DNA from 4 places in the Undibacterium sp. TJN19 genome. Region 1 is predicted to be linked to each of the others. Evidence: predicted binding sites of a transcription regulator. Region 1 holds the regulator's gene; each other region holds the start of a gene.
What was found. The regulator sigma-54, encoded in region 1, starts transcription at its own class of promoters, with help from an activator protein. The targets are predictions, from matches to a motif close to TGGCANGNAANCTGCTTT.
Positions count from the first base shown of each region.

Region 2: the regulator sigma-54 is predicted to act here: its motif matches at 2,460-2,477, upstream of ACO0LH_RS05230 (TorF family putative porin).
Region 3: the regulator sigma-54 is predicted to act here: its motif matches at 3,050-3,067, upstream of ACO0LH_RS22700 (urease subunit gamma).
Region 4: the regulator sigma-54 is predicted to act here: its motif matches at 4,836-4,853, upstream of prpB (methylisocitrate lyase).

Region 1 is NZ_JBMPPL010000001.1:683,378-690,601, forward strand. It holds gene ACO0LH_RS03190 (monovalent cation:proton antiporter-2 (CPA2) family protein) at 1-643, opposite strand, end outside; gene ACO0LH_RS03195 (KpsF/GutQ family sugar-phosphate isomerase) at 757-1,797, shown strand; gene ACO0LH_RS03200 (KdsC family phosphatase) at 1,797-2,321, shown strand; gene lptC (LPS export ABC transporter periplasmic protein LptC) at 2,318-2,962, shown strand; gene lptA (lipopolysaccharide transport periplasmic protein LptA) at 2,981-3,556, shown strand; gene lptB (LPS export ABC transporter ATP-binding protein) at 3,558-4,310, shown strand; gene ACO0LH_RS03220 (RNA polymerase factor sigma-54) at 4,322-5,809, shown strand; gene hpf (ribosome hibernation-promoting factor, HPF/YfiA family) at 5,918-6,271, shown strand; gene ACO0LH_RS03230 (enoyl-CoA hydratase/isomerase family protein) at 6,579-7,224, shown strand, end outside.
Region 2 is NZ_JBMPPL010000001.1:1,124,727-1,131,950, reverse strand. It holds gene ACO0LH_RS05240 (YifB family Mg chelatase-like AAA ATPase) at 413-1,936, opposite strand; gene ACO0LH_RS05235 (accessory factor UbiK family protein) at 1,949-2,191, opposite strand; gene ACO0LH_RS05230 (TorF family putative porin) at 2,602-3,348, shown strand; gene ACO0LH_RS05225 (P-II family nitrogen regulator) at 3,364-3,702, shown strand; gene ACO0LH_RS05220 (ammonium transporter) at 3,723-5,342, shown strand; gene ACO0LH_RS05215 (tetratricopeptide repeat protein) at 5,602-6,873, opposite strand; gene ACO0LH_RS05210 (hypothetical protein) at 7,030-7,224, opposite strand, start outside.
Region 3 is NZ_JBMPPL010000010.1:142,732-149,955, forward strand. It holds gene ACO0LH_RS22680 (urease accessory protein UreF) at 1-127, opposite strand, end outside; gene ureE (urease accessory protein UreE) at 130-648, opposite strand; gene ureC (urease subunit alpha) at 651-2,348, opposite strand; gene ACO0LH_RS22695 (urease subunit beta) at 2,345-2,650, opposite strand; gene ACO0LH_RS22700 (urease subunit gamma) at 2,660-2,962, opposite strand; gene ACO0LH_RS22705 (RNA polymerase sigma factor) at 3,264-3,866, shown strand; gene ACO0LH_RS22710 (hypothetical protein) at 3,863-4,366, shown strand; gene ACO0LH_RS22715 (hypothetical protein) at 4,458-5,675, shown strand; gene ACO0LH_RS22720 (threonine ammonia-lyase) at 6,056-7,132, shown strand.
Region 4 is NZ_JBMPPL010000008.1:37,085-44,308, forward strand. It holds gene ACO0LH_RS19950 (phosphonate ABC transporter ATP-binding protein) at 1-56, opposite strand, end outside; gene ACO0LH_RS19955 (putative selenate ABC transporter substrate-binding protein) at 56-937, opposite strand; gene ACO0LH_RS19960 (GGDEF domain-containing protein) at 1,009-2,013, opposite strand; gene ACO0LH_RS19965 (chemotaxis protein CheC) at 2,013-2,624, opposite strand; gene ACO0LH_RS19970 (response regulator transcription factor) at 2,621-2,986, opposite strand; gene prpR (propionate catabolism operon regulatory protein PrpR) at 3,096-4,688, opposite strand; gene prpB (methylisocitrate lyase) at 4,894-5,784, shown strand; gene prpC (bifunctional 2-methylcitrate synthase/citrate synthase) at 5,869-7,017, shown strand; gene ACO0LH_RS19990 (GNAT family N-acetyltransferase) at 7,052-7,224, shown strand, end outside.

The sequences.
Region 1 (7,224 bases):
CGATGCGGAACCAGGTGCGCATGAGCTTTTGCCCCACCACCAACAGCAGCACCAGCACCAGAACGGCCTTGCCGCTGGCGAATGCCAGGGTTTTCACCAGGTCCGGCGATTTTGAAGCCAGTGCGGGCACCAGTATCAGCAAAGGCACGACGGCCAGATCCTGGAATAACAACACGCTGATGATTTGCCGGCCATGCAGGCTTTCCAGTTCCAGCCTCTCAGTCAGCATCTTGGAAACAATGGCGGTCGATGACATGGCCAGCGCGCCACCCAGCGCAAACGAGGCTTCCCAGCTGATATTGAAAAATTGCGGCAGCCAGCGGCTGGCTATCCAGCCAAACAGCATGCTGGTGAGTATCGTGACCAGTACCTGCGCCATCCCCAGCCCAAACACCGCCTTGCGCATGGCCATCAGTTTCGACAGAGAAAATTCCAGGCCGATGGAAAACATCAGGAAAACAACGCCAAACTCGGCCAGCTCATGCGTCACGGCACTATCGTCGGCAACTCCCATGCCAAACGGGCCGATAAAGATACCAACCACCAGATAACCCAGCATGGGCGGCAGTTGCAACATGCGAAAAGCGACCACGCCTAAGACGGCCGCGGCCAACAGTGATAAAGTGGTATCTAGTCCATTCATGCCTCCTATTATTGCCGATTTATCGCGTCTGAAACCTTATTTCTGGCAAACAATATTCATTCCGTTACAACTGGCAGAGTTTTTGCTTTCTGGATTTCGTTTATACTTCTGGCATGAATGAATTGAATGCCCCTTACTCCCCGAATCCGCAAAGTGCAACCGATAAGGCCGCCGCGGCAAAACGTGCGCTGAAACTGGCTTGTGAAACCCTGCAAATTGAAGCAGATGCCTTGCTGGCCTTGCAGACACGCCTGGGCAATGGTGATGCTGCCGGGTTTTCGCAGGCGGTTGATATGCTGCTGACCTGCCATGGCCGTGTGGTCGTGTCCGGCATCGGCAAATCCGGCCATATTGCACGCAAGATCTCGGCGACCTTTGCCTCTACCGGCACGCCTTCGTTTTTTGTCCACCCGGCAGAAGCTGCGCATGGCGATCTGGGCATGGTGACGCAACAGGATGTTTTCATTGCCATTTCGTATTCAGGCGAAGCGTCTGAACTGATGTCCATCTTGCCCATCATCAAGCGCCTGGGTGTCAAACTCATCGCGATGACGGGCAACCCGGAATCCAGCCTGGGCAAACTGGCCGATATACATTTGAACCTGCATGTGGACAAAGAAGCCTGCCCGCTGAACTTGGCACCAACGGCCAGCACGACGGTCACTCTGGCTTTGGGCGACGCCCTGGCCGTAGCAGTGCTGGATGCGCGTGGTTTTCGTGAAGAAGATTTTGCTCGTTCCCACCCTGGCGGTTCACTGGGGCGTCGGCTGCTGACCCATGTCAGGGATGTCATGCGCACAGGTGCCGATATCCCGCAAGTGGGGCCAGAGACTCAACTGAAAACGGCGTTGCTGGAAATTACCAAAAAGGGCATGGCGATGACAGCCGTGGTCGATCACAACCAGCATATCGTCGGCATCTTCACCGATGGTGACTTGCGCCGCTTGATGGATGGCACACGGGATTTTACGCAATTGCAGATTGCCGATGTCATGCATGACAAGCCACACCGCATACGGCCTGAACAATTAGCCGTGGAAGCTGTCGAAGTCATGGAAACCTATCGCATTAACCAGTTACTGGTGGCAGATGATGATGGCAGGCTGGTGGGTGCCTTGCATATTCACGACCTGACACGCGCCAAGGTGATCTGATGACGAGCGCAATCGACATGGCACGCCAGGTCCAGCTGATGATTTTTGATGTCGATGGCATATTGACAGATGGCAGTCTGCATTTCGGGCCGGATGGTGAAATGATGAAAACCTTTAATGTCCTTGATGGCCAGGGCATTAAATTATTACAGCAGGCGGGTATTGCCACGGCCATCATCAGCGCCCGGCAATCTGCCATTGTCACCAGACGCGCGACAGATTTGGGCATCCCGCATATCCGTCAGGGCATACATGATAAAAAATCAGCTTTCCTGCAATTGATTGCCGATTTGAACCTGCCTGCCAGTGCCTGCGGATTTATTGGCGATGATGTCATTGATTTACCGATACTGATGCGTTGCGGCTTTGCCGCCAGTGTGCCCAACGCCCATGCTGAAGTAAGACAGCGTGTGCACTATGTCACCACGGCTGGTGGTGGCAAAGGGGCGGCCAGGGAAATATGTGATTTCATCTTGCGGGCGCAAGACAAATACGAACTAGCTTTACAAAATTATCTTTCATGAAACATCATTTAACCATAGACCGTTTCCGTATCTGGCTGGCAGTCGTCATGCTGGGCGTCATCACGCTGGGCGCCATCTGGGTCATGGAAGTGGTAAGGCGTAATGCCGGTGATGAACAAAATCGTTCTTCCGCCAGGGCCGCACCCGATTATTATGTCGAGAAATTCAATTTCATACGGCTGTCCAACAATGGCAAGGCCAATTACCATGTCACCGGCGAACGCCTGATACACTTGCCCCGTAATGACAATATAGAAATTACACATCCGCAAATTAATAGTTTTGATGAAAACCGTACGCCTTTGCACTTGCGTGCAGAGCTCGCCGTTGTTTCACAAAAATCAACCACAACTTCGCCCAAACGCGAACATGATGAAGTGCATTTATATGACCAGGTCAGCGTTGAACGCCCTGAGGGATTGAATTCACAATTCATGCGGCTGGAAACAAATTATTTGTTGTTATTGCCAGATGAAGACCTGATCAAAACCGACAAGCCCGTCTTTGTAAAAACCAGCACGATAGAAACCACTGCGGTAGGTATGCTCGCCAATAATGCTACCCAGGAACTGGATTTATTGAGTAAAGTAAAAATGCATTTAAAGAGGCGTGTGAAGTCCGCTCCTCTTCCCATAAAATAAATAAATAGAAAGCAGAACATGAGAATGAAACCCATTTTTTCTGTGCCTGGCTTGCGCAAATTAATCGGCCTTGGATGTATGGGCCTGGCCCTCACCTCAGCCCATGCAGAAAAAGCCGACAGCCTGAAAGACACATTGATTGAAGCCGGCAGCACACAGAGCAAGGGACAGAAAGGCGTCCATGTTTTATCGAATGGTGTCCTGGTAACGAGAGGTACGCTGGTGGTCAAAGCTGAAAAAGCCGTACTGACAGAATCACCAAGTGGTGATCAGTTTGTCGTACTGAGCAGTGGCAGCAATGGCAAGGTCACGTTCCGGCAAAAACGGGATGGCGGTACCGATCTGTGGGTTGATGGCGAAGCTGACCGTGCCGAATATGATCAAAGTACCGAGGTCGTGAAATTTATTTCCAAGGCAAAGATACGCTACCTCGAAGGTAAAAAAGTCACCCAGGAACAAGAGGGTGAATATCTTTCCTATGACAGCAAAAACGATGTCTTTGATGGTGCCAATTCAACCAGCGGCAAGCATGTCGATGGCGATGGTCGTGTCAAAATAATTTTGCATCCAAAAACTGAAAAACAGGCCAATTAAGATGACGGCAATTGCTAGTACGCTGCTCGTCAAAGGGCTGCAAAAACGCTATGGCGCGCGCCAGGTAGTACGTGACGTATCGCTACAAGTGAAAAGCGGCGAAGTCGTTGGCCTGCTCGGCCCGAACGGTGCGGGCAAAACAACTTCTTTCTACATGATCGTTGGCCTGGTGCCATCGGACGCAGGTGACATCACGATAGATGCTGTCAATATATCTCAGTTACCCATCCATCAAAGGGCGGTGCTGGGCTTGTCATATTTGCCGCAGGAAGCTTCAGTATTTCGCAAGCTGACAGTCGAAGACAATATCCGCGCTGTTCTGGAATTACAGAAAAATGCCCACGGAAAATTTCTTTCGACCAAAGAAATCGATGAACGTCTCGATGCCCTGCTGGCGGATTTACAGATTGAAAAAATTCGTGAAAGCCAGGCCTTGTCGCTATCTGGCGGTGAGCGCCGTCGTGTGGAAATCGCACGTGCGCTGGCGACCAATCCCCGCTTTGTTTTGCTCGACGAACCCTTTGCCGGGGTCGACCCGATTGCCGTCATCGAAATCCAGCGCATTGTGCGCTTTTTGAAAGAACGTGGCATCGGCGTGCTGATCACCGATCACAATGTGCGTGAAACCCTGGGCATTTGCGATCATGCCTACATCATCAATCAGGGTGCTGTACTGGCAAGTGGCAAACCCGACGACATCATACAAAATGAATCCGTGCGGCGCGTCTATCTGGGGGAACACTTCCGGATGTGACGGGAATCATCATGAAACAAAGCCTGCAACTACGTACTTCCCAGCATCTGGCATTAACGCCCCAACTGCAACAATCGATACGGTTATTGCAGCTCTCCACTTTGGAATTACATCAGGAACTGGAAACCCTGCTGACAGAAAACCCCTTGCTTGAGCGTGTCGATGACCCGCTTGACCATGCTGTACGTCTGTTGGCCGATGGTGCCATCAACACCAGCAGCAGTGCCGCGGATGCCGGCATGGAAGCGCCAGCCATACGCGAAGAAGCAGCCGCAAGCACAGAGCAAAACCAGGAAGCTGAAGCCCCTGCCAGCAATGACACCATGAGCACCAATGAAGACGACTGGAGCTTCGATGATGGTCACCATGGCGCAGCAGCCAGCGATGATGAAGATGGCCGCCCACAACTGGGCGCAGCGCAAACTACCTTGCGCGAACACCTGCTGGAGCAAATGCGCCTGAACCTGCGCGAGCCACGCGACCGTGCGCTGGTAGAGCTGATGATCGATGCACTCGACAGCAATGGTTATCTGACTGAAACCCTGGATGAAATCCATGCCAGTTTGCCATTGGAATTGTGCATAGAACCGGAAGAGCTGGCCTTCGCGCTCAACATGCTGCAAAGCTTTGACCCGGCAGGTGTGGGTGCGCGCAGCCCGGCAGAGTGCCTGGCCTTGCAAATCAGGCGCCTGCCCAGGATTGCTTTCGTGACACGCCGCCTTGCACTAAATATTGTTGAGACACAACTCACTTTATTTGCACAACGGGATTTCACGAAATTAAAGAAAATACTGGACTGCGATGATGAAGATTTGCGCGATGCACAAACTGTCATCAGGCAATGCAAACCCCGGCCAGGTATCGCCTTTACTGCCGATGATTCAGACTATGTCGTGCCCGATGTCATCGTCAGAAAGTCAGGGAATGGCTGGCAGGTGCTCTTGAATCAGGATGTAATGCCAAAGTTGCGCGTCAGCAGCATGTACGCCAACATCATGAAACAAAACCGCGGTGAAAGTGGACTTGGTTCACAATTGCAGGAAGCGCGCTGGCTCATCAAGAACATGCGGCAACGTTTTGATACCATTTTGCGCGTTGCACAAGCGATAGTTGAAAGACAACGTAACTTTTTCACCCACGGTGCAGTTGCCATGCGCCCCCTTGTTTTGCGCGAAATTGCTGATACACTAGGATTACACGAGAGCACTATCTCACGTGTAACAACCCAAAAATACATGCTGACCCCACATGGCATGTTTGAGTTGAAGTATTTTTTCGGCAGCCACGTCGCGACGGAAACAGGGGGAGAAGCATCTTCCACCGCGATACGGGCACTCATCAAGCAATTGATAGGAGCAGAAGACCAGAAAAGCCCACTCTCTGATAGCAAAATTGCAGACATGCTGGGTGAACAGGGCATGGTAATTGCCCGACGGACAGTTGCCAAATACCGTGAAGCCCTCAAAATCCCCCCAGTGAGCCTGCGTAAATCTTTGTAAGTAGTCCTTGTAATCACGGTTTGAATTGCTATATATGATTTAGCTCAATGTTATTTGAACGCAAAGAGCTTTTCGTAATGGCAAGCAACATCACTATAGGAGCACAGTATGAATCTCACAATCAGTGGACATCACGTCGAAGTAACTCCTGCAATTCGTGAATATGTACATACCAAGTTAGAGCGCATCAGGCGGCATTTCGACCAGGTCATTGATATCGCCGTCATCCTGACGGTGGACAAGCTCCGGGAAAAGGAAAAAAGGCACAAAGCAGACATTAATTTGCATATCAGCGGTAAAGATATCCATGTTGAAAGTCTGGCACACGATCTCTATGCAGCGATTGATACGCTGGTCGATAAACTCGATCGCCAGGTCATCAAACATAAAGATAAAATACAAAGTCACCAGCACGATGCGATCAAGCACATACCTGATCCGGCGTCAGCCCAAGACGTGTAAGCCATAGCCCTGATCGGGCTGATGGCATCCAAAACAAGGACGCGAAAGGCGTCCTTTTTGTTTTCTTGAGACCTTATTGATGCTTTATTGACTCATCGTTGAGCCGTCACCAAGCATGGCAAAGTCATCATTTATATACATTATTCATGTTGACTGAGTCATTGATTAGCGCCAGACAATCCGTCGCATTCGCACAATCAGAAAATTTCTTTGCGCTATTTCTGCATATGCTTATACATCTAGTGACGTGCACTGCCTGCAAAGTTAGAATAACAGCTTCGTCCCTTACCCTGCATAGCGAATCACCATGAGCGAATTTGTACTCACTTCCGTCAAGAACCATATAGGCTTCATCACACTCGACAGACCCAAGGCGCTGAACTCGCTATCGCTGGACATGGTGCGGGCGCTGACCACGACCCTGCTGGCATGGCAAAACGACGCCAGCGTACGTGCGGTGTTTATTCATAGCAGCAGCGAAAAGGCTTTTTGCGCCGGTGGCGATATCCGTTTCTTTTATGATGTGGGCACGGCAACACCCAAGGGTGATTCTGCCCTGCTGGAAGATTTTTTCACTGAAGAATACGCTTTAAATCATTTGATTCATTTTTACCCAAAACCCTATATCGCCCTGATGAATGGCGTGGTCATGGGTGGTGGCATGGGCATCGCCCAGGCGGGTGAAGACTGCCGTCTGCGCATCGTCACCGAACGCACCAAGATGGCCATGCCGGAAGTGAATATCGGCCTGTTCCCGGATGTTGGCGGGGGTTATTTCCTGTCGCAGGCCCCGGGCGAGCTGGGCACCTATCTGGGATTGTCAGGTGAAATCATTACGGCAGCTGATGCCTTATACGCTGATCTGGCAGATGTCTTTGTACCGACATCCGGGATACCGGCTTTACTGGGTTTGCTGGAGCAGACAGATGCCGCGGATATACGTGTGGCCATAC
Region 2 (7,224 bases), 440 kb from region 1:
CTGCATTTGCTAAAACTTCGTTTGAAGCGAAGGACTAAGAACAACACACGGCAAAAGACCAGAACTGACGGGCTTGCATACCTGGGCTGGCAATTGGTTGAAAAATCAGGCGAGGTATAAAAAATACAATAATCACTTGGAGTAGTAATTTAGCATGCATTTTATATAATTGAATATTAAATTATCAATTATTTGCAATTTTTATATGACAAAATGAAAAGTGTGCGAAATGCACGTCAGCAGACAGAAATTGCCGGATGCTGTCCGATAATTTGCTTTTCTGAAACTAAGAGAAATACGGGGGAGTAGATTTTATAGCGATGTAGAAGACGCGATATGCATGGCGCTGATGTCCAGGTGATGCATGTACATTGATGCTCTTGAGGTGCATTCGTGCACTTCGAGTGTTGAGCTAATGATCTTTGAAAGCACGCCGGTATTGTATGGCTTCTGCTACATGCGCAGCGCTGATCTGTGTTGCTCCCGCCAGATCGGCGATGGTACGGGCGACTTTCAAGACCCTGTGATAAGCGCGGGCTGACCAGTTGAGCTTGATCATGGCATTGCGCAATAGCTGTTCGGCCGCCTGGTCAGGCTTGCAGTGCACATCTATTTCTGTGGTGGATAACAGATTATTCGCCTTACCCTGACGCGCTTGCTGTCTGGTAAATGCCATTTCCACTCGTGCATGTATACTGGCGCTGGCTTCGCCGTCAGCCTGTTTCAGCAAATCGGCATGGGGCAGGGCACCAACCTGTATTTGCATGTCAATACGATCCAGCAAGGGGCCAGAGATTTTGTCCTGGTAGCGGGCAATCACGTCAGGCGTGCAACGGCACTTGCCATTGCTGTGGCCAAAATAACCACACGGACATGGGTTCATCGCCGCAATCAGCTGGAACCGGGCCGGAAAATCAGCCTGGCGGGCTGCGCGCGAAATGCAAATGTGGCCTGATTCCAGCGGTTCACGCAAAACTTCCAGTACCTTGCGGTCAAACTCAGGTAATTCATCGAGGAATAAAACGCCACGATGCGCCAGAGAGATTTCGCCTGGACGTGGTGTGCCACCACCGCCAACCAGCGCCACAGCAGAAGCAGTATGGTGCGGCGAACGGTAGGGTCTGGTCTTCCATTTCTCTATGGAAAATCCAGAAGTCAGCGATTGTACTGCGGCGGATTCCAGCGCTTCCTGATCGGTCATGGTAGGCAAAATGCCAGGGAAGCGCGCGGCCAGCATGGATTTTCCGGTACCCGGTGGGCCCACCATGATGACGGAGTGTGACCCCGCGGCAGCCACTTCGAGGGCTCGTTTGGCCTGCAACTGACCTTTGACTTCCACAAAGTCAGGATAATGTGGCCGTGTCGTTTGGGCGGCTGGCCGGTGACGCACCAGCTTTTGATCTGCGCCTATAGCAGCAAAGTGAGCACATACTTGCAGTAACGAATCTGCCGGATAAATGGCGGCATCGCTGACCAGTGCAGCTTCATCCGCATTCGCGCGAGGCAAGATAAAAGCCGGTTCCTGCTGTGATGCCTGCTGGCTTTTGCAGATGGCAAAAGTCATGGCCAGTGCCCCGCGTATCGGTCGCAATTCACCTGATAAAGAAAGTTCACCGGCAAATTCATACTGTTCCAGCGCATCACCGGGTATCTGGCCTGATGCCGCCAATATGCCCAGGGCGATGGGCAGATCAAAACGGCCAGATTCTTTAGGCAGGTCTGCCGGAGCCAGGTTCACTGTGATTCTTTTGGCCGGGAAATCGAACCTGGCATTCTGTAATGCCGCCCGTACCCTGTCCTTGGATTCCTTGACTTCGGTTTCAGGCAGGCCAACGATAGTGAATGCAGGCAAACCATTGGCGAGATGCACTTCCACCGTGACTTGCGGTGCGTCCATGCCATTGAGGGCACGGCTTTTGAGAACAGCGAGCGACATCGGGGTTATTGCCTATACGTCTTTTTGCGGGGATTCCAGTGCAGCGACTCTTGCTTCCAGTGCTTCCAGTTTGGCACGGGTCTTTGCCAGTACCTGGGCCTGAATATCAAATTCTTCCCGGGTGACCAGGTCCAGTTTGGAAAAACCCTGGCTCATCATCGCCTTGACATTCTTCTCTATATCTTTGGCCGGTGAGTTTTCCAACACCTGGTTAATCTTGGCTTGCATGTCATTAAAGAAATTTTGCTTATCCATACTTTATCCTCTATGTTGTAGTTGCACCTAATTGGTGCGCGCATTACCTGACTGTTTTTTTGTATAGAAACTTCATGCCTTTTATTGGTGCATAAAGCTTCAAAGCTTGCTTATTACTCTATTCACTTAAGAATGATAGCGCATCTTGCCATACCTCCATCTGGTATTGGGGGCAGGTGCATGAAATCAAGTGTTGTCTATCGTTTACCCCGGCTAACTACAGCTTGCAAAGGAGGCAATCATTCAAAACTAAGTAAAGTTACGTAGTTGGCACGACTCCTGCTAACAGGGAAGAGAAAAGAAAATTTAGCGTTCACGAAACACACTGGCGGGCCAGACAGCCAGATCGTCAAATGAACCCTGCAAGACTTTTATTCAATCCATATGTTTATCAATCAGGGGGAAGCGCAATGAAAAAACTAGTAATCGCCGCTGCTGTTGCCACTACTTTTATGAGTGCCTATGCATTTGCAGAAGACGCCAAGCCAGATAATGAAGTCAGCTTCAATATTGGTGCCGCCAGCGAATACCGTTATCGTGCTATTGCGCAGTCACGTATGGACCCTGCCTTGCAGGGTGGTGCCGACTATGTGAATAACCCTAGCGGATTTTACGCCGGCACCTGGCTGTCTACCATTAAGTGGACCAAGGATGCCGGTGGTGGCGGTGATATCGAATGGGATCTGTATGCTGGTAAAAAAGGCGAGATCGTGAAAGACGTATCGTATGACGTCGGCATTCTTTCCTATATTTATCCATCGAATGGCTTGAATAAAATCCCTGGTTTTGCAGACGCAAACACCACAGAAATCTACGGTCAGATCGGTACTGGCCCAGTCTATGCCAAGTACTCGCATTCCGTGACCAACCTGTTTGGTTTTGTGAATAGCAAAAACAGTGGTTACCTTGATCTTGGCGCCAACATTGATCTGCCAGAAGGGTATACCCTGGGTTTGCATGTAGGCCGTCAGACCATTAAAAACAATGGTGCCTACTCGTATTCCGACTGGAAAGTCGGTGTCAATAAAGAATTTTTTGGCGTGAACTTCGGTCTGGCTGCCCTGGGTACGAATGCCGACAGCAAACTGTATGTGACACCCGCCGGAAAATTTACAGGTAAAACCACTCTGGTTTTATCTGCAGTCAAATCCTTTTAAATATCCGAGGTCAGCATGAAACTGATTACAGCAATTATTAAACCTTTCAAGCTCGATGAAGTACGCGAAGCCTTGTCCACCATTGGTGTGCAAGGGATTACCGTAACGGAAGTCAAGGGCTTTGGGCGCCAAAAAGGCCATACCGAGTTATATCGTGGTGCCGAATATGTGGTCGATTTTCTGCCCAAGACAAAAATTGAAGCAGCCGTGGACGATGCCATCGTTGATAGGGCGATTGAAGCGATAGAAACCGCTGCCCGTACCGGGAAAATTGGTGACGGCAAGATTTTTGTCTATGACTTGCAACAAGTTGTGCGTATTCGTACCGGTGAAACCGGCAACGACGCGCTTTAATCGGCTACCAGGGAGTTCACATGAAAAAACTATTGAAGAACATACTGGCGGGGACAGTCTTACTGGCAACAGTCGGTTTTGCATCGCTGGCTTTGGCTGAAGATGCACCAAAAGCAGCTGCTGCGTCAGTGCCTGCTTCTACAGCAGTCGCCTCATCGGCTTCTGCTTCAGCCCCTGCGGCGTCGGCGACAGTTACAGCACCAGCCGCACCAGCTGTTTCCATTGCGGCCGCGCCTGCTTCAGCACCTGCTGCACCGGCTGTGGCTGCGGACCCTGCGGCGGCATCAGCAGCGGCGGCTGCACCGGCTCCGGTTCCCAACAAGGGCGACACGGCCTGGATGATGGTCTCGACCTTGCTGGTTATTTTGATGACCATACCAGGCCTGGCCCTGTTTTACGGCGGCCTGGTACGTTCCAAGAATATGCTGTCCATACTCATGCAGGTTTTCATGATCTTTGCCGTGATTATTGTTCTCTGGTGCATCTATGGCTATTCACTGGCGTTTACAGAGGGCGGCAAGTTCATCGGCTCGTTTGACAGGCTGTTCCTGAAAGGTATCTGGGATCCTGCCAAAGCCACCTTCAGTACGGCGGCTACCTTCAGCAAGGGTGTTGTTATTCCTGAATTTGTCTATGTAGCCTTCCAGGCGACATTTGCTGCAATTACTTGCGGCCTGATCATTGGTGCTTTTGCTGAACGTGCAAAATTCACGGCAGTATTGTTGTTCGTGGTCTTGTGGTTCACTTTCAGTTACCTGCCTATCGCTCACATGGTCTGGTTCTGGACTGGTCCTGACACCATCAAGGATGCAGCTACGGCGGCTACTGAACTGGTCAAAGGCGGTTTCCTGCAACAAAAAGGCGCGCTTGATTTCGCCGGTGGTACGGTCGTGCATATCAATGCTGCGGTGGCCGGTCTGGTTGGTGCTTATCTGATAGGCAAACGTGTCGGCTACGGCAAAGAATCGATGGCGCCACATTCGCTGACCATGACGATGATAGGCGCATCCCTGTTGTGGGTGGGCTGGTTTGGTTTCAATGCAGGTTCCGCACTGGAAGCTGGCGATGTGGCAGCACTGGCATTCGTCAACACCTTGCTGGCAACAGCTGCTGCAACTGTTTCATGGGTATTCGGTGAATGGATGTCCAAGGGCAAACCTTCCATGCTGGGTGGCGCATCCGGTGCGGTAGCTGGTCTGGTTGCGATTACGCCAGCCTGCGGTTTTGTTGGCCCTATGGGTGCACTGATCATCGGTCTGCTGGCAGGTATCGTCTGTCTGTGGGGTGTGAATGGTTTGAAACGTCTGCTGGGTGCAGATGATTCCCTCGACGTATTTGGTGTACATGGCGTTGGCGGTATCCTGGGTGCATTGCTGACTGGCGTGTTTGCTGCCCCATCGTTGGGTGGTCAGGGCATATTTGATTATGTCGCCAACAAGATGTCGGCTGATCCTTACTCCATCTTTGATCAACTGGTCACACAAGGTACGGCGGTTGGTGTCACGATTTTGTGGTCAGGCATTGTTTCTCTGGTCGCTTACAAGCTGGTTGACTTGGTGGTTGGCCTGCGTGTACCAGAAGATGAAGAACGTGAAGGTCTGGACATCACCAGCCATGGTGAATCTGCTTATCATTCATGATCTGAAGTCGTTTTATAGTTCTAATTTTGAGTATCCAAAGGAAGTACCGTCAGTACCGTAATCAGAGCTTGCGGTCCTGAATTTGACAGGCAGTCCTGCGTCACGCAGGGCTGCCTTTTTTTATTCTGTGAAGCTAAAGAGGGCGCGGGTAAAATAGTGAGGTCGTTAAAAAGCCGCGTTACCCGTTTGGGCAGCGCGGCTTTGTAAGGTGATGCAGTCTGCTCAGGCTTACTTGCTGACTTATTTACTAACTGCTGACTTATTTGCTGGCAGTCTTGGCAGGTACCAGCAGCCACAAGCGACCCATGTCGGCGGCGCCATCATTGCCTTGTATGGTTTTGAATACTTCTTTCGCCTTTTCGCGATTGCCGGCATGCAGGTAAGCCATGCCCAGATGCAGTTTGGCTTCATCAACAGACTTCAGGCCACCTTTTGCAATACCTTGCTCTATCAACCCAATGCCTTTGTCGAACTGACCGTTCAACACGTAGTTGTAGCCGATGTTGACCATGCCTATACCTGTTTTCGATGCTTTGGCAGATGCTTCGCCGGCGTCCAGATTTTTCAGGTCATCAGCAGCCTGTTTATAGGTGCGGTCACGTAACTGCTTGTGCTTGGCACCTTCTTTGCCATTACCCAACATATTGGCGGCATAGCCAGCATCGATGGCTGCTTTGGCTTCAATCGGCAAGCCTGCCAGCAAGGCCAGTTCCGTCATTTCTACGTATTGCGAAGCATCATCCAGCGAGTCTGTGACCAGCAGCAAACGGTACAGGTCCAGACGCAGACGTTCTGCAAAACCTGGGCGGTGTTCTATGCGATACAACAGGTCGCCCCAGTATTCTTTTTGTGGATACAGTTCGAGCATGCGTTCCAGCACGAGCGCATAGCCGTTATTGTCCTTGATTTGCTGATAACTGCCAGCCAGCAGACGCAGGTTTTCCTGGCTGGGGTTACGTTTGGCTTTGTCATCTTCTGCGATAACAGCAGTCAATACCTTGATGGTGCCGGCATAGTCATTTTCCAGATAATAGGCACGTGCCATCAGGTTGTGCATACCCTGGTTGCTATTGTCTTTGGCGAGGTAACGCTGCGCCCAGGCTTTTGCCAGATCATATTTCTTCTCGTTAAAGAAGGTACCTGCCATGGCTTCGATAAGACGCAGTTTTTCCGGGTCTTTCAGAAAGTCAGTCTGTATCATCTTGTCAAAAGACTGGGCCATCATGGCTGAATCATTCGTACTGGAGGCCACCACGGCGCGCATGCGGTCAATGGCAAATATTTCATAGGGCGTCTTTTTGTCCAGGGCTTCCAGGGCATTGATTTTTTCCACCGCCTGAGGATATTGCTTGGCGTTCAGCAGTTCCTGGATTTCAGCAAGTGGCTTGCCCATTTCTGCGCGTACGGTCAGTTGCTTGCTTGCATCAGCAGCAGCTTCTTGTGCTTGTGCAGTATTGATAGTCACAGGAGAAACGCCAGATCCGATTGCTGCCACCATCATGGCGGCGAACAGGTAAGAGATTTTATTCATGAGTGATCCAGATGTAAAAATGAAAGTAGCAGCAAGAGCAGGGTCAGGCAGTAGCCAGGCCCGGCCGCCAAAAGCCTTGCACCAGTCCTTTTCCGTTCAGATCCTGAAGTCAGTATATTTGCGGAATGCGGCATTATAGCTGAGCATGCGCCAGCATTACCATTTGCAGCCTGTGTCCACAACGGCGCTGACCGCCAATGGGATGACAGCCAGCAAACCCAGACCAGAAAAAGCCTTGATGCATTCTTTCTTTCCGGCCCTTTTTGTACCTTCACCAAGACGTTTTTCCATCGTGTCGCGGCGCCAGTGACTAGCCTGTATTTGCTCAATTTCACCGGGTTTGCGCTGGCG
Region 3 (7,224 bases), on a different contig from region 1:
CCGTCACTTCGTTCTTGACCAGACCTTTTTCTATTGCTGCTTCCAGACCCTGTGAATAGCTGTACGCGCCTATCGGCAAGGATGGGCTGGCGAGTTGCAGCAAATGTAGCAAAGCCGTGGCTTGCATAGCTATGACTGCTTGTCTGAGGGGCGGTGAATACGCTGACGCAATGGTATGGGAGCCAATGGATTATGAGAATGCCCATCGTCCCCACCATGATGGTGCCCGCCGCCATAAGCACCCGATTCGGGTTCAAAACTGGCCTGTTCTTCCACTACATGCGCCCCGAGACCTTGCAGCATTTCTTTCAACACCGGATCTTTGCGTATACGCAAAAATCCATCGCCAACCTGTGCCTGCGTATGGCGGTTACCCAAATGAAAGGCACAACGCAATAAATTGAACGCGGTGTCACATTCAACCTTGTAGGTTGGTTCAGGCGCGGCAATGATTTGTATGACGCGGCCATCATTGGCCTGCATCAAATCACCGTGGCGCATGACCGTGCCGCGTACAGTGAAAACAGCAACATCTTCACCGCTTGTCAGTGTTGCCCGCAATCGGCTCTTTTCACGCAACTCATAAGGCAGTACCAGTTGCCCGGCAATGCTGTCAGCACTATCGATTTTTTGTTGTAAGGTGAGCATAGTTAAAATAAAAAATATCTTTGTGCCATAGGTAAAATCTTTGCTGGCTCGCAAACCAGCAATTCGCCATTGGCGCGCACTTCGTAGGTTTCGGGATCGACTTCCATCTTTGGCGTCAAACTGTTATGAATCATGTCTTTCTTGCGGACACTGCGGGTGTTTTTAACCGGGATCAAGGTCTTGTTCAGTTTTAATTGCTCTGCCAGGCCAGCGTCAAAGCCCGCCTGCGAGACAAAGGTAAACGATTTTTTCAACCCGCCACCAAAAGCACCAAACATCATGCGGTAATGAACGGGTTGTGGGGTGGGTATTGATGCGTTCGGATCACCCATCTGCGCCGCAGCGATCATGCCACCTTTTAATATCATGGAAGGCTTGACACCAAAGAAAGCTGGTTTCCACAAGACGATGTCAGCAATCTTGCCCGCTTCAAGTGAACCGACAGCATGCGCAATGCCGTGCGTCAGCGCAGGGTTGATGGTGTATTTGGCGATATAACGCTTGATGCGGAAATTATCATTACTGGCATTGTCTTCAGCCAGTGAGCCACGTTGCTGTTTCATCTTGTCTGCCGTTTGCCAGGTGCGCATGATGACTTCACCCACCCGGCCCATGGCCTGGGAATCAGAAGACATCATGGAGATGGCACCGATATCATGCAAAATATCTTCAGCAGCAATCGTTTCACGCCGTATGCGCGACTCGGCAAAAGCAATGTCTTCCGCGATGGCTGGATCAAGATGGTGACACACCATGAGCATGTCGAGATGCTCATCCAGGGTATTGACAGTATAGGGGCGGGTAGGATTGGTAGATGAGGGCAACACATTTGCCTCACCTACTGCCGCAATAATATCGGGTGCATGGCCACCACCCGCACCTTCGGTATGAAAGGTGTGGATAGTCCTGTCCTTGAATGCGGCCAGGGTATGTTCGAGAAAGCCACCTTCATTCAGCGTATCGCTATGAATGGCAACCTGTACATCCATCTGGTCTGCCACGCTCAGGCAATTGTCGATGGCCTGCGGTGTTGTACCCCAGTCTTCATGCAGCTTCAGGCCTATGGCACCTGCCCTGATCTGTTCTTCCAGCGGTAAAGGCAGACTGACATTCCCCTTGCCCATAAATCCCAGGTTCATGGGAAAAGCGTCTGCCGCCATCAACATGGAATGCAGATGCCACGACCCGGGTGTACAGGTTGTTGCAGCCGTGCCTGTGGCCGGACCTGTACCACCACCCAGCATGGTGGTGACACCGCTCATCAACGCTTCTTCAATCTGCTGGGGACAAATGAAATGGATGTGTGAGTCTATGCCCCCAGCGGTCACGATCTTGCCTTCACCTGCAATAATTTCTGTCGCACCGCCAATTGCCATGTCGACGCCAGACTGTATATCAGGGTTGCCGGCCTTGCCTATGCAGGCGATCAAGCCATTTTTAATACCGATATCGGCCTTGACGATGCCCCAGTGATCAATGATGACGGCATTGGTGATCACCGTGTCCATGACATCGGCATGCGCCCTTTGCGACTGCCCCATGCCATCCCGTATTACCTTGCCACCACCAAATTTCACTTCTTCACCATAGATGGCAAAGTCTTTTTCAATTTCTATAAACAGATTGGTATCTGCTAGGCGGATACGGTCACCCGTGGTCGGCCCAAACATCTCTGCATAAGCCTGGCGTGAAATTTTCATAGCGCCCCCATAACTTTGCCACTGAAACCATAGACTTTCCTGTCTCCAGCGAGCGCAACCAGTTCTATGGTGCGTTGCTGGCCTGGCTCAAAACGCACGGCGGTACCTGCGGCGATATGTAAACGCATGCCATACGCCAACTGGCGATCAAACTGTAATGCAGGATTGGTTTCAAAAAAATGAAAATGAGAACCCACCTGTATAGGTCGGTCACCACTGTTTGCCACCACAATGCTCAGTGTGGGCCTACCGACATTGAGCTCTATCTCTCCATCGGTAATCAGCATTTCACCAGGTATCATAGATTTGCCTCAAGGAATAGGATGGTGGACTGTCACCAGTTTCGTGCCATCCGTGAACGTGGCTTCTACCTGGATATCGGGAATCATTTCGGCTATGCCTTCCATGACATCGGCACGACTTAATATCTGCGTGCCTTCTGACATCAGTTCAGCAACCGTTTTGCCATCGCGGGCCCCCTCCATGATGGCAGCGCTGATCAGCGCCACCGCTTCAGGGTAATTCAGCTTCAGGCCGCGCGCCTTGCGCCGCTCTGCCAGCAAGGCCGCGGTAAAAATCAGCAGTTTGTCTTTTTCTCTGGGTGTCAGGTCCATATTCTCGCGCTCACCTATCAAACATCTTGTTCACTCTGGCTGGATAAATCAGCTTATAGCTGATTCCCATATGCAATGATGTACAACACAGCAAGTTTTGAACCAGCACAATTCGACTCTTAATTCGTTTTTTGCACCAGTAAAAATCATTAAATCACCAAAATGGTGCATTTATGCTTGTGACCATTATTTGCTTTATCAGTACATTGCCAATTTAGCAGTTTCATTGTACTTCTGTAAAAGTTTTTGGAACTTTTCACTCACTTCGGAGTAATACCTAAAAACAATCAATGAAATGCATGTGGATACCGCAGACCAGGACATCAGCTTACTCAGGCAAATGCGCGACGGTGATGTTGCGGCTTTTCAACGCCTGTACCAACGCCACCAGGGATCTATCTACCGTTATGCCCTCATGCGTTGCGGTCGCCCGGCAATGGCAGCAGACGTGGTACAGGATGTTTTCATGGGTTTTCTGAATAAAGCCTATCGGTATGACGCTGGACTGGGAAGTTTGCAAAATTTTTTATTCGGCGTCGCCCGCAACTTATTGTTGAAGCAGGATAAGCATGAACGACGTCACCAGTCTTTACCAGGCAATAACGATGAGGATGGTGAAGAAGTATTGATGAGCGACGTTGCAGAACCATCCGACATTGTTTTCACCCAACAGATGACAGAGCACGTCAGACAAGCCGTGGCGGTGCTGCGCCCCCATTATCGTGACGTCGTCATTTTATATGAGCTGCAAGAGTTGTCCTATGCAGAGATTGCTGTGATTTGTGACATAGACATAGGTACAGTGAGATCCCGATTATCGAGAGCACGGGCCGCTATCCTGCAATACAGCGAGCGCCTGGGCTGGCGCCCTGATGCAGAGGCGAAAACAGGAACAGCGAAATGAACGATCACATGAATACGGTGCAAGACAATAATGAAGCAATACTGGACAAGCAGTTCAGTCTCTTGCGCAAAGACTTGCAAGAACTGAATACGCCTGAAGTAACTGAACAGCGTCTATTGCAGGCATTTAGCGCGCAGTATGGAAAAGACAAAAAACAGGCGCTCAAAATGCGTTGGCAACCTTGGCTGGCTGGCATGTTGACACTGTGCGGCAGTTTTGGATTGGTGATGCTGACCTTGTTATCCACAGCACCTTTGCAAGAACTGTCATCACAAAACCCTGCCCAGGCGAATACCGAGCTGCCGCCGTTTGTCGCCCTGGTTCCGTTAGAGCGCCTGGAGGAAGGAACAGCACACATGATGGAAACTGAGGTTCCCGCGGCCTGGTTGGCCAGTCAGGGCATGCCCGTGAGCCCAGAGATTGCCGGTGAAATGGTGCGCGCTCAGATGTTGGTAGATGCAGAAGGATCTCCTTTGGCGATGCGCCTGCTCAAAAATTAATGTATCTGTTATGTACGTGTTTTAAGCAAAAAATTTAATTTCACGATTACATCTCTTAATCACAGCTAATCTTCAACGCTAAGGAAACATCATGACTATCAAATTATCAATGCTGATTTTTTTGAGCTATTCCTGGAATGTGACACACGCCAATGTCATTAATGACAGTATTACTCCCATCACAACAGAGGAAAAACAAACAGGTCTGCATCTTGAGATTCATCAGCCCACACCGCTGGCACCGATAGCACCGATAGTACCGTTGGCACCTATGCGGCCTGTGCCGCCAATGCCAGCCATGCCAGTACTTGCCGCATTGGCTGGCTTGCCCGAAACCAGTACAGTCAATAAAACCATTTCAGATGCAATGATTGCAGCAAGAAATGCCAGCGATGCCATGAACGCCGTTTTTTCTGGCATGCAGGACATGCATATTTCCAACCCTATAAAAAACGCGGCATATAGTGCAGAAATCATTACGGAAAAAACGCAGACTCTGGCTGACGGTAATCAGATCAGCAATAAGACTTCCAGTATGGTCTATAGGGACAATGCAGGCCGTACTCGCTATGAAGTACGAGATAACAAAGGGAACTTGTCGCAAATCCTCATCAGCGACCCGGTCGAAAACTCACGTTACGTAGTCATACCTGAAAGAAAGACTGTCACCAAGGTCAGTCTGTTGAAAACATCGGATGGGAAAATCATGGCCGAAAAACAGAGGCAGGAAGGGAATATAGGCCGGATGTATCTGCAAACGAATGAAGATGAAATCATCATCAAGACATTGAAAAAGAAAAACGATGACAAGTCTGATGACAATAAAGGCCCACGAGAAGAAATAAAGGTCATCAATGCAAAATCTGCCAGTTTTGTGCCGGGCCCACATACTGCCTTCATGAGTGCGACCGACAATCTGATTAACATCATAAAAACTTCTCCACTGCCAACTGCTTTCACGGATACTCACTGGAGTAACAAAACAAGCACCAAGGATATGGGTACAAGAGAATTCGATGGTGTTCGTGCAGAGGGAAAAATGCGTTCATACCAAATCCCTGCTGGAGAGATTGGCAATAAAAATCCGATTACCGTTAGTTCAGAAACCTGGTATTCCACTGACTTGCAATTGACCGTCCTTATCAAGCAAAGTGACCCACGTACCGGCGAATGGAGTTACCGTCTGAGCAACCTGAAACGTGCAGAGCCAGCCGCAAACCTGTTTACTGTTCCGGAAGGGTACACCGTCAGAAATGTTAACCTTGCACAAAAAATCGTCATCGAAAAACGCGAAGAAAAGAAACCCTGATCCCTCTGGCCAGCCGGGCCGTTTTTGCAGGGCTTGTGAGTGAGCAGGGCCAGTATCCCGACCTGCCCTGCCGCTCTTTTTTAAAGTTGCTTGCCAATATTCCCGGGATTGGTTATAGTTTTTCCATGCACGCAATCCCCCATCCCCTGCCGAACACGAACTTATGCGCTATCAATGCCGCATATGCTGTCGTGCACGCAATTGCGCCGCCTGCTTTTTCCATCTGCGACATCTCCATTATTCGAATTATCCGGGGTCGTTAAGCTACGGCGTATGCCGGTGCCTGGCGGCCCTTCAGCACATCATTTCCTGATGTCTTGCGCACTTCCGCGCTCTGATTTCTTTTTGATTTCTCTTGCTGATTTTATTTTGGAGTTTTTATGTCTCATGTCGCCACAGACAGGCCCACGCACGCGCCTGCCTCCTTGCCTTCAAGCTTGTTAAACACAGGTATATTCCCCTACCCTTCACTGGCAGATATCCAACTGACGGCTGCCAGGTTATCAAATCAGGTTCTGCATACTCCCGTCTGGCATTGGCAGGCTGGAAATGCATTGAACAAGCTGGCAGCAGGCACTGAAGTCTGGCTGAAGCTGGAGTTGTTTCAAAAAACCGGCACATTTAAACTACGTGGCGCACTGAATTGTATTTCTCCGATGAATCCCGCAGCGCGACAGCGTGGTGTTGTCGCTGTCAGTGCTGGCAATCATGCGATGGCGGTGGCCTATGCGGCCAGGCTGGCAGGTGTATCTTGCAAGGTCGTATTGCCGCGACATGCCAGCCCGACGCGCATCAACGCCTGCCGGCAGGATGGTGCTGAAGTCATACTTGAAGTAGATATGCATACCGCATTTGCGCTAGGGCAGCGCATCGTTGAAAAAGAGCAGCGCACCATGATCCACCCTTATGACGGCCCATTGACCGCCCTGGGTACGGCAACCGTGGGGCTAGAACTGATGCAACAGATAGAACAACTTGATGCAGTCATCGTGCCCATCGGCGGTGGCGGCTTATGTGCAGGCATCGCTTCTGCCGTCAAACAGCTGGCACCGCATTGTGCCGTGTATGGTGTTGAACCTTATGGGGCAGATGCGATGTACCGCAGTTTTCAGTCGGGGCAGGCAGAAAAACTGAAAATCGTTGATAGTGTCGCCGATAGCCTGTGCGCACCCTATGTGATGGACTATAGCTTCAGGGTATGCCAGCGCTTTGTTGATGAGATCGTCCGGGTTACGGATGATGAAATCTGCGCTGCCATGGTGGATTTATACCATGACGTCAAACTGGTGGCTGAACCTGCCGCTGCTGTCGCCACCGCTGGACTTTTTGGTCCTTTACGCGATCAACTGGCGGGCAAACGTGTCGCCGTTATTGTTTGTGGATCAAATGTCGACCCTGGCAGATATGCAGCATTACTGGAACGAGGTATGCAAGAGAATGAAGAAGTTTGTGTCTGAAGCAATAAGAAACAATATACCGTACGCAAACGAAAACCCGGTTTCACTGGCTTCAATGGAACTTAGATCTTCTGCATCTGTCCATGATCTGC
Region 4 (7,224 bases), on a different contig from region 1:
AAAGCCACGTTCAATTGCTGCAAACGCAGCTGTGTTACCGTCATTGCTGCCGACATTACTTCAGCAAGCCGGCATTATGTGCCGCTGCTTCGATGGCTTTGTAGTTGTCAGCCTTGGTCGTGATGAAGCGTGTTGCACGTTGCAGATCTAGGATTTCCTTGTCTTGCGGATTGGCGGGATCAAGATTCAGGAAGGCATCGGTGATCTTCTTGCGCAAGTCGGCAGGCATGTCCGCACGGACTGACCAGTTATAATCAAAATAGCCTGGCGTGGTGTAAAACACGTGTACCAGCTTGGTATCAACCTTGCCCTGCGCCAGCAGTTTTTCCCAGACTGAAATATTCAGGGCGCCTGCATCGACTTTGCCACCAGATACGGCAGCGACAGTTGCATCATGCGCGCCAGAAAATGCAATACGCTTCATATCCGTATCAGGGTTGATCTTGGCTGCCAGCAAATAAGAGCGCGGCATCAGATGGCCGGAAGTGGAAGATTCAGAACCGAAGGTGAAGGTCTTGCCTTTCAGGTCTTCGAGTTTAGTGATGTTTTTATCGGTGGTAATGAAGACTGATTTGAATTTTTCGTCTTCTTCACGTTGTACCAGCGGTATGACCTGGTCTTTGCTGCGGACCTTGGCCTGGACGAAAGTGAAGCCACCAAACCAGACCATGTCGAGTTTTTTATTGATCAGGCCTTCTACCGAAGCTGCATAGTCCGTGACGGGAATGAACTCCACTTTCATGCCCAGTTTTTTCTCCAGCAGTGCACCCAGAGGTTTGAATTTTCGCTGTAATTCTGTGGGCGCTTCGTCCGGTATGGCTGATACGCGAAAAACCTGTTGCGCCAGACTTAGACCAGAAAATGTCAACAAGCCAGTTGCAAGTGCAAGGTGTAAGGCGCGACGGAAAAGAGAAAAATGTGGAGCAGGTTTGGACATGGCATTTCCTTTTGGCCGGATATCAAAAAATACGGCTGAAGATTCAGCCGCGTGATGAACTTCTCGTTGGTCTAAGACGGGTTTATCTGCTGTATCGAGTGCGCATCAAAATGTTGCAAAGGCAGGTAATGGCATTGGTTGCGGCCATACTTCTTTGCTTCATAGAGGGCGGCATCAGCACATTTCAGCAAGGCATGCTGATCAATATCCGGGTGTTTGTAAAAATTACTGAAACCCACACTGATACTGATGTGTTCACTGACCCGGGATTTGATGTGGGGAATATTCAGATCCAAAACTGAAACGCGCAATTTTTCTGCGAACTGCATGGCAGAATCAGGTGCCATATTTGGCAACATCAAAATGAATTCTTCGCCCCCAAAACGGGCCAGCACGTCAGTCGCCCTTAACAATTGTTTGCGCAGGGCAGAGGCAACCTGTATCAGTGCCTTGTCACCTGCAACGTGGCCATAGCTGTCGTTGTATTCCTTGAAATAATCGATGTCGACCATGAATACTGACAAGGGCACGTTATGACGTACCGCATGGCCTAGTGCCATTTTATAATGTTCGTCAAAGAAACGGCGGTTATAAATACCCGTCAGGCTGTCGGTCGTTGCTTCCCGTTTCAAGGTCTCGGAATGGGAGAGCAGGATTTTTTCGCGCTTGATCGATGTCGTTGAATCACTGATCTGTATCAGGCAATCACGTCCGCCAAATTCTGATGCGATCGGGGTCAGGGTAATGGACTGGTGTATGCGTTTTTTTTCCGTTTCCTGTTCGCCGCGCTGAAACAGGGGCAGGGGCGAACGATGCAGCGCATTCGACAAGACTACCGGCAGGCCGTAATTCAGCGTATTGCTGATGGCACTTAAGATCGCACGGCTGGGAAGTTCTTCAAAAGCTTCGGATATATGTTTGCCTACGGCCTGCGTAGACTGAACACCACTATGTTTTTCCACCCAGCCATTCCATAGTCTGACGATCTGATTGCAGTCAACGACAATCAAACCCAGGCTGATGGAATTTAATATCTGTTCCAAAGCGAACGGCGAGGGAAGTAACACTTGTGTCATCAGACAGCTCCCAGAAACCTGTCCAGCTGGAAGACCAAATCCTTCAGGGAAGTTGAACTTAACAAGAAAATCAAATGTCCTTCAGAATGCCGTCTTTCTATCGCCAGATCAATATGCAGCAACAGGATATAGGGTTGATCCAGATCATCACTGATGCGGCGGAATATCTCTTCGGTCGTGGCCACAGAATAATCAGGCAGAGAACAATTCAGGGGGATATTGAGCATGTCTGCCATGGCAGACAGGCAGGCGTTCAGGATGATATTGCCCAATTCACACATGGCTTCTTGCTCAAATTCAGCCAGATCTTCTATGCTGATTTGCGAGCCCATCATATCGCGCACGATTTCCAGCGCATGCGCTTCGGTAAACAGCAAAATTGCTTCTGCTTCAAATGAACCGCTAAATGTCTGATGTACTGCCCCAAATTTTTCGCTTTGCAAGCCGATGGCGGCAAAATCTATTTCAGATGACTTGCGAATCTCTACTGATGGCACGGACAACCGGACTTCGTCACCGACAATATCGCTGAGGCTGGCCGCGGCCCGCCCTGCTCCGACATTGAAGACCTCGCTTAATGCATCGAGATGAAGTTCGGTCAAGGAATTCATTGTCCGCTCGCGAAATATTTAAGTACGATGGTGATGGATTTTTCTGTAACCGGTTTTGCTACAAAAATCGTGCCTATGGAGTTGGCCCTTGTTTGCATTGTGTCCTGCACGTTCGCAGAAAAAATCGCAATACGAATCCTGGGATTTTTCTGCAATATCATTTCAGCCGCATCCGTGCCGAGCATGCCAGGCATATTGATGTCCATTGTGCAAAAGTCAGGCTGATGTTCTTCTACCGATTTAATGGCTTCGTCGCCATTGCCTGCTTCAATAATTTCCCACTCTGGATGAGCGGCCTTGATGTGTGCACGGATCACCATGCGTGAAACCTTGCTATCATCAACAATTAGTAGTTTTTTCATAATATTTTTTATATGGGACGAATCTACCTGGCAGCTGCAAATCGTGCTGGTAGTAGCTTAAATTCATTTTACCTTAGAGCGCAGAAAATTTAGTAGTCAAGATGATCAATTAATGTTTCTTCAGACGTCGCCATAGGGTGGTTCTGCTGATCCCCAAATAATCGGCTGCTGCCTCACGGTTTTGACCGAATTTTTCCATGACCTGCTCCAGTGATTCCGGTATCAGCAACGGTGCAGGGCTTGTTGTTAAATCGGTACTGATAGCCAGTTCTGGCAAAGTTCTGCTGACAAAGCCGGGCGTCAGTGCCTGTAAGGGTTCGGCTGCCAGGAACAGGGCCAGTCTTTCCATCAGATTGCGTAATTCCCTGACATTACCCGGCCAGGTGTATTGCTGGAGAAGCGGAGCGCAGCTAGCGATTTCTGCATGCAGATTGGTATGCTGGCGTACACCCATGGCTGCCAGGGCGTGTTTCAGGCACCATTCTGCCAGTGGCAGCAAATCTTCTTGCCTGGCCCGTAAAGAGGGTAGATGCAGACGCAATACGGCAAGCCGGAAATACAAATCGGCACGAAACCTTCCTTCTTTTATCCGGGCTTCAAGATCGCAATGGGTGGCGCTGATGATGCGCACGTCCACCGGTATTGGCCGCATGCCGCCCACACGGACGACTTCACGCTCTTCCAGCACGCGCAGCAAACGGGTTTGCAGGGGCAGGGGCATTTCACCAATTTCATCGAGAAAGACCGTGCCGCGGTGAGCAGTTTCAAACAAACCCGCATGACCGCCACGTTTGGAACCGGTGAAAGCCCCTTCTTCGTAGCCGAATAATTCCGATTCCAGCAGGCTTTCAGCGATGGCACCGCAATTGACCGCCACAAAAGGCTGGCGCGCTCTTGGACTTTCCCTGTGCATGGCCTGGGCTGCCAGTTCTTTGCCAGTGCCGGTTTCACCTTGCAACAGGACAGTGGCAGGAGAACGGGCAAACAGAGCAATGGATTGCCGGGTGTTTTGCATCAGCGCTGAATCACCGCGTAAATCACTGAGGGTATGCTTGGCACGCAGTGATTCGGCAGCCGGGTGATGGCGGCCCCGAGAAGATTCCAGTCTTGTCAGTCGGGCAATTTCGAGTGCATCATCAAAAGCCTGGCGTATTGAAGCGGCAGAATACATGAAGATGCCTGTCAACCCGGCTTCTTCTGCCAGGTCAGTGATCAGGCCGGCACCGACGATAGCCTTGATGCCTGTTGCTTTCAGTTCGCTGATCTGGGCACGGGCATCTTCTTCGGTGACATAGGTGCGCTGTTCCAGCGGAAAGCCGAAGGTGTTCTTGAAATCGGCCAGCTCAGGCATGGTTTCCTGATAATTGATCAGGCCTATGGCAGGTGACACTTTACGCGCCCTCGCCAAGGCCTGCATGACATCAAAGCCGCTGGCTTTGGCGATGACGACAGGCACGGGCAAACGGTTTTTCAGGTACGCACCATTTGAACCTGCTGCAATGACAGCATCGCATTTTTCAGTCTGCAAGCGCTCGCGCAGGTATTGCGCGGCCTCTTCGAAGCCCATATGAATAGGTTCTATGTCTGCAATCCCATCATATTCAACCATGATGTCGCGGAACATATCGAACAATCGCGAAATTGAAACTGTCCAGATGACGGGTTTGTCACTACTATCTCTTGGCAAGGCAGGGTGTTTCATATTAGTTTCAATTATGTTTCAAATTTTATTTTGAAACATAATTATGAAACATTTTGCCGATAATGACTAGCGACACTCATGACTTCATCCAAGATAAGTGCTTGATTTGTATATGAATCAACAATTTTCATGGCTAGCAGCCCGGGTTGGCACGCTGATTGCAATGCGGGTAGTCAACTCTGTTCATTAACCTGAAAGAATTCACATGAGTAATTACTCCGCAGGCGCAGCCTTTCGTAAGGCCATGCAAGAAGAATCCCCTTTGCAAGTGGTAGGTGCGATTAACGCTAACCACGCTTTGCTGGCAAAACGTGCCGGTTTCAAGGCGATCTATCTTTCTGGTGGCGGTGTCGCTGCCGGTTCACTGGGCTTGCCTGATTTGGGCATTTCCAACCTTGACGATGTTCTGACCGATGTGCGCCGCATTACTGATGTTTGCGATCTGCCTTTGCTGGTCGATGTGGATACCGGCTTTGGTTCATCCGCCTTTAACGTAGCGCGCACTGTCAAATCCATGATCAAGTTTGGCGCTGCTGCCATTCATATCGAAGACCAGGTAGGAGCCAAGCGTTGCGGCCATCGCCCAGGTAAAGAGATCGTCAGCAAGCAGGAAATGGTAGACCGCGTCAAGGCAGCGGTAGATGCGCGTACCGACGACAACTTCGTCATTATGGCACGCACCGATGCATTGGCAGTTGAGGGCCTGGAAGCGGCGATAGAGCGTGCACTGGCTTGCGTAGAGGCAGGTGCTGACATGATCTTCCCGGAAGCGATTACTGAACTGGCGATGTACAAGCAATTCGCCAATGCAGTCAAAGTACCTATTCTGGCAAATATTACCGAGTTTGGTGCCACTCCTTTGTTCTCTGTTGAAGAACTGGCCGCGGTGGATGTGGGTCTGGTGCTGTACCCACTATCAGCTTTCCGTGCCATGAACAAGGCGGCAGAAAACGTCTATGGCGCGATACGCCGTGATGGTACGCAAAAGAATGTCGTCGATACCATGCAAACCCGTATGGAATTGTATGAACGCATCAATTACCACGACTTTGAGCAAAAGCTAGATGCGCTGTTTGCGCAGCAAAAAGCCAAATAAGACTAAATAGACTTTCCCGACCTTGTGCTGCATCAAGCCAGCAGACGGGAATAGCACATCTAATGTATCAATGGAGAAAAAATCATGACTGAAGCAGTTCCTTTCAAACCCAAGAAATCCGTCGCTCTGTCTGGGGTTACTGCGGGTAATACTGCCCTGTGTACCGTAGGCAAGACAGGTAATGATCTGCATTATCGCGGCTACGATATCCTGGACGTGGCGGATGCTTGCGAATTTGAAGAAATTGCCCACTTGCTGGTACATGGCAAATTGCCCACTGTTGCAGAGTTGCGTGCTTACAAGACTAAATTGAAAGCCTTGCGTGGCTTGCCAGCAAACCTGAAAGCGGCACTGGAATGGCTACCTGCTTCATCACATCCTATGGATGTCATGCGTACTGGCGTTTCTGTACTGGGTTGTGTCTTGCCAGAAAAAGACGATCACAACACTCCTGGAGCACGCGATATCGCTGACCGTCTGATGGCATCGCTGGGCTCGATGCTGCTGTACTGGTATCACTACAGCCATAATGGCAAGCGCATAGAAACCGAAACGGATGATGAATCCATAGGCGGTCATTTCCTGCATCTGCTGCACGGTGAAAAGCCAAGCGCTTCGTGGGAAAAAGCCATGCATACTTCATTGATACTGTATGCAGAGCATGAATTCAATGCATCCACTTTTACTGGCCGTGTGATTGCTGGTACGGGGTCAGACATGCATTCTGCCATCACTGGCGCGATCGGTGCCTTGCGCGGCCCTAAACATGGTGGTGCGAATGAAGTCGCGTTTGAAATCCAGAAGCGTTACGACAATCCTGATGAAGCAGAAGCGGATATCAAGAAACGCGTAGAAAACAAGGAAGTTGTCATCGGCTTCGGTCACCCTGTCTACACCATCTCTGATCCACGTAACAAGGTCATCAAAGAAGTGGCGCGCAACCTGTCTAAAGAAGCTGGGGCAATGAAGATGTTTGATATCGCCGAACGTCTGGAAACCGTGATGTGGGATATCAAGAAGATGTTCCCTAACCTGGATTGGTTCTCTGCCGTGTCCTACCACATGATGGGTGTGCCGACCGCCATGTTCACACCCTTGTTCGTGATCGCGCGTACATCGGGCTGGGCAGCACACATCATAGAACAACGTATCGATAACAAGATCATTCGTCCTAGTGCCAATTATGTAGGTCCTGAAGATCTGAAGTTTGTTCCCCTGAATAAACGTAAATAAGTTAAACCATAATTAGCAAACCAGAGGTTGCAAGATGACAGTGCAGGCAGATTTCTCAAAACTCAGCATCAGGCGCGCTGTGAAGCAGGATCTGCCGCGCCTGCTGGAACTCATCGCTGATGATGACCTGGGCAAGAACCGTGAAGGTGTGGGTTCTGACGACGCATGTTATGTCGAGGCCTTTGACCGCATAACAGCTGACGACAA